2 regions of the Alteromonas sp. Cnat3-28 genome follow, and region 2 is predicted to be linked to the other one. Evidence: predicted binding sites of a transcription regulator. Region 2 holds the regulator's gene; the other holds the start of a gene.
The links. The regulator FliA, encoded in region 2, starts transcription of late flagellar genes. The targets are predictions, from matches to a motif close to CTAAAGNTNNNNNNNNNNNNGCCGATA.
Positions count from the first base shown of each region.

Region 1: a site for FliA is predicted at 1,536-1,562, ahead of MHM87_RS00910 (VC2046/SO_2500 family protein). Genes of this name have one in related genera too.

Region 1 covers NZ_JAKREY010000001.1:200,786-203,192, reverse strand. Annotated here, with positions in the region: gene MHM87_RS00915 (response regulator) at 1-1,473, opposite strand, end outside; gene MHM87_RS00910 (VC2046/SO_2500 family protein) at 1,595-2,149, shown strand; gene MHM87_RS00905 (rhodanese-related sulfurtransferase) at 2,299-2,407, shown strand, end outside.
Region 2 covers NZ_JAKREY010000004.1:138,395-140,801, forward strand. Annotated here, with positions in the region: gene flhF (flagellar biosynthesis protein FlhF) at 1-19, shown strand, start outside; gene MHM87_RS06015 (MinD/ParA family protein) at 25-891, shown strand; gene MHM87_RS06020 (RNA polymerase sigma factor FliA) at 888-1,619, shown strand; gene cheY (chemotaxis response regulator CheY) at 1,656-2,039, shown strand; gene MHM87_RS06030 (protein phosphatase CheZ) at 2,074-2,407, shown strand, end outside.

The DNA.
Region 1 (2,407 bases), on a different contig from region 2:
TAGATTAAGCGCAACCCCTGTATTTACAGGAGCAAAGCCTTGAGCAAGGGCAAACGAAGCTTTAGCACGTTCGTAATCTTGCTGCTGATAGTGTTGAATGCCTTCGCGGTTGAACTGTTGATAACTGGCTAAGTTTTTCTGAGCATTGAGGGCTTGCGCATCAAGCATGTTTAGACTGTTTTGGTCGAGCTCATCCTGTCTTGAAGTTAAAAGTGCATTCAACTGTAGCGCATCATCAAACTCACCCAGTTTATACATAACGTTAATACTGTCAGGAATAAACGCGGTAGGAACTTCCGTGTACTTATCATCAAGAAGCGTTTGTGACGTTGTTAAGTGGCGTTTGGCATCAATCAGTTTGCCGTCTATAGCGCTAATTCTAGCGTTGACGATTGTGCCAAATATATCTACGTCAAAATCTCTGTCCATTTTTTGAAGATGTTCATCAAACTTTCCTCGTTGCAGGGTAAGTAATGCTTCTTGCTGATACTTATTGCGCTGGCGCTTGTCGTCTGCAAACTCTGCGACATCTAAAAGGCTTCGGATAATACCGCACCAGTGTAAACTTGTTTTGTGAACGGTTCGTTTTGATAAATCCCAGATCGCTTGGCTTGAACTCGCTGCCAGCACTAAATCGTCATTTTGCCGACCTATTTCACAGGCTTTGAAATGCCTGGGTAAGGAGTAGGGTGACAGTTTTATTGCTTCTTTTATTGCATCTAGTGCTTTGTCGCCAGCTGTGGTGGCTTGGTGTGCTTGCGCAAGAATATCGTGGGCGTCTGCATTGAACCGGTTACGCTTTAGCGTTCTCTTGGCAATTGAAATCGCTTTCTCATATTCCTTTAAAAGCAAGTAAGTTTTTCCAATAGCTATTTGTGCCCACAGCACGGGTTTTCCGTCAATGTAGTCACGTAACACATCTAGCGCTTTATCGGGTTGCTTTATACGCCAGTATAGCTCGACTAATAGCTGTTCACAGTGACCTTTATAGTGGGAAGGGGCGTCAAGTAACGCTTCGATATGGTCGATCGCACTGTTTATTTCACCTTGTTCAACGAGACTAAACGCTTGCTGGAGAAACTGTCTTTTTTGCCACGCACGAACAATACGAGACTTCAGCTGAACTTGAGAAAAGGGCTTAATTAAAAAATCATCGGGTCTACGTTCAATACTGCCCAACACTACCGGTCGAGCGCTATCTGCGCTTATCAGAATGAACACCGATGTGGGACTGATAAGCCTTCGAGTGCGCAACTCTTCAATGAGCTCATAGCCATTCTTGTTGTCAGCTCCCAAGTGTAGATCACAAATGACAATATCAAACTTATGCTTTTTACATAGTGATACCGCTTGTTCAGCAGATGACTTCGTAACTACATCAGATGCGCCCATCGAATGCATCAGCCCCTTTAATAAAAGAAGGAAAGGGCGTTGGTCTTCAACAATCAGTACTTGTTTGTTGCTAAATTGCATTTCAAATCCATGAATGAGCGCGCGATTACTTTATAGGAGTATATCTAATTTTAGATAATAAGCTTAAGAAAAACATTATCTTGCCGAAAACATAAGTATACATATGAAGTTGTAAATAAGAATGTCGCAAGAAACTGTCGAAGCTCGTGAGCAAATAACTATTGACCCCAGTATATACTGGGAGCGCAGTGGTGTGCTTGCTAAAGCATCTGCGCAGGGAGCGTTGTTCTCTTTATATCTTGCTATGCAACAACATAGTGTGGCTGAGCCATTTGAAATTGAAGCGGTAGCGTCAGAATCTGATGATAAAAGTAGCATCGAATCCAAGCTTGCATCGTTAAATTATTATAGAAGACCATCGCTAGCCGCTAATGAAAGCGAATGGGGAAAAATGCGCGTTTTGTCTGAGTTAGTATCTCAAGACTATGCGGCAGCAAGGTTATATTTAAGTATGAATCCCTCTCCACTTTCACAAACTGATGATGCTAAACGTCTACCCGACGATGTAGTAGATAATTGTAGTTTGGCAACACAAAAGCGGTTGAAAAAGGAATACGCTAACACCGTGAAGGAAGATAATACGCTGCTATACGATATCCTTTCATCACAAGATAAAGAATACCATTCACAACAAGAAAATTCGTCACACTTCACATCTTTTGAGAATATTGCGTAGCAGTTATTTCAATTCGTTGTTGCGTGCTATGTTTGCGTTGACGTGCGAGCGCTAATTCGTATCCGCCCTAGTTTTTATCATTCCTTTTTGTTATATTGCGCGCCGCATTTTTGCACTGGTCTTACGCTCCAATCAGCAAAGGTTAAAATATGTCTAAATATATTGTATGCGCAATGTATAAATTTGTTGCGCTTGAAAACTTCAAAGAAATCCGCCAACCGCTTCTAGAAACAATGGAAACTAATGGCATCAAAGGTA
Region 2 (2,407 bases):
CGCAATTAAAACAGCATAAGCAGTATGATTGACGACCAAGCGAGTAGCTTAAGAAAAATGAAGCAATCACGGTTAATCAAAGTAATCGCCGTCACCGGTGGCAAAGGTGGCGTAGGTAAAACAAACATTACATTGAACACCGCTATCGCCATGGCGAAGCAAGGTAAACGTGTAATGGTTCTCGATGCGGACCTCGGTCTTGCTAACGTAGACGTTATGTTAGGTTTGCGTGTTGAGAAAAACTTATCCCACGTGCTTTCCGGCGAATGTACACTTGATGAAGTATTAGTGACCGGTCCGCACGGAATAAAGATTGCCCCTGCCACATCAGGCACGCAGTCGATGGCAGAATTGTCGCCAACGCAACACGCTGGCCTAATTCGTGCCTTTAGTGAGCTGCGCTCGCAAATTGACGTGCTAATCGTTGATACAGCGGCAGGTATTTCAGACATGGTGTTGAGCTTTTCAAAAGCCTCACAAGACATCATGGTCGTTGTGTGTGACGAGCCTACTTCATTGACAGATGCGTATGCATTGATAAAAATTCTGAATAGAGAGCACGGTGTTTTCCGCTTCAAAGTCGTGGCTAATATGGTGCGCGACGTGCGAGAAGGCCAAGAGCTATTTAGTAAATTAAGCAAAGTGACAGGGCGTTTTTTAGATGTTGCACTAGAATTAGTGGCGACAGTACCGTTTGACGAGAACATTCGTAAAGCAGTGCGTAAACAAACAGCCATTGTCGATGCTTACCCTGGTTCACCGGCAGCCGTTGCAATAACACAGTTGGCGAGCAAAGCCTTAACATGGCCTATTCCAGCGCAGCCAGGTGGCCATTTAGAGTTTTTCATTGAACAATTAGTTGCAGAAAAAGCCGTAGGAAGTCAGCGTTGAACAGCAAGGCAGCCGCTTATCAACAACAAACCGATAAAGCGCAGTTAGTCGAAAGACATGCGCCATTGGTTAAGCGTATAGCGCATCACTTGATAGCGCGATTGCCGGCTAGTGTTCTTGTAGACGATTTAATTCAATCAGGCATGATTGGATTATTAGAAGCCGCGCGAAACTTTGATGGTTCAAAAGGAGCCAGCTTTGAAACGTTTGCCGGTATACGCATTCGCGGTGCTATGCTAGATGAAATTCGCAAAGGGGATTGGACACCGCGTTCAGTTCACCGAAATGGCCGAGCGATCACTGAAGCAATTTCGCAAGTAGAAAGCGAAACAGGCCGCGATGCTAGAGATTCTGATATTGCTGATAAGCTTAATGTAAGCTTGCAGGACTATCACCAAATGCTTAATGAAGTAAATGCCGGAAAGCTGGTAGGTATTGAAGATTTAGGTGTGTCAGAAGATGTTATTTCGACAGAGCAAAATCGAGGTAGCGACGCACCACTGGAAGATTTGATGCAAGGCGCTTTCCAAAAAGCGCTTGCCCATGCAATTACGACATTACCTGAAAGAGAAGCGATTGTACTTTCGCTGTATTATGATGAAGAGCTGAACCTAAGAGAAATTGGTGAGGTTCTTGATGTAAGTGAATCGAGAGTCAGTCAAATTCACAGTCAGGCCATGTTAAAACTCAAATCACGAATGAAGTCGTGGCAAGCTGACGAAGAATAGAAATTAATAACAATTAACCCCTCACTGGAGGCTATTTTGGACAAAAGCATGAAAATTCTCGTGGTCGATGATTTTTCTACCATGAGACGTATCATCAAAAACCTACTTAAAGATTTGGGTTTTTCCAACATCCAGGAAGCGGATGACGGAAGTACTGCATTGCCTATGTTGCAGCAAGGTGATTTCGATTTCGTAGTTACCGATTGGAACATGCCTGGAATGCAGGGTATTGACTTGCTTCGCGCGATTAGAGCCGATGACAAGCTCAAGCACCTACCAGTACTTATGGTTACTGCTGAAGCGAAGAAAGAGCAAATTGTTGCCGCTGCGCAAGCAGGTGTTAATGGCTACGTTGTTAAGCCGTTCACTGCAGCAACACTTAAAGAAAAATTAGATAAAATATTCGAACGTTTAGGTTGATCCAGACGCTCACCAGAGAAATGAGGTTTACTGGATGTCAACGAATGTAAACGTTCCAATTTCGTTGGAAGAAGCAAAACAGCTTGTCACCTACCTTGAAGAGGGTGACAACGCTTCAGCCAATGCCCTATTAGAAGCGGCCTCAATGAAAGAAAACGTTGAGTTATTTGCCGAAGTAGGGAAACTGACGCGTCAGCTCCATGACGCGCTGAATAATTTCCAAATAGACGACCGCATTAAAAATCTCGCGACCGATGATATTCCCGATGCACAATCCCGCCTAACCTACGTAATTGAAGAAACTGAAAAAGCTGCTAATACTACTATGGATGCCGTTGAAGCGAGCATGCCTATAGCTGAAATGCTGT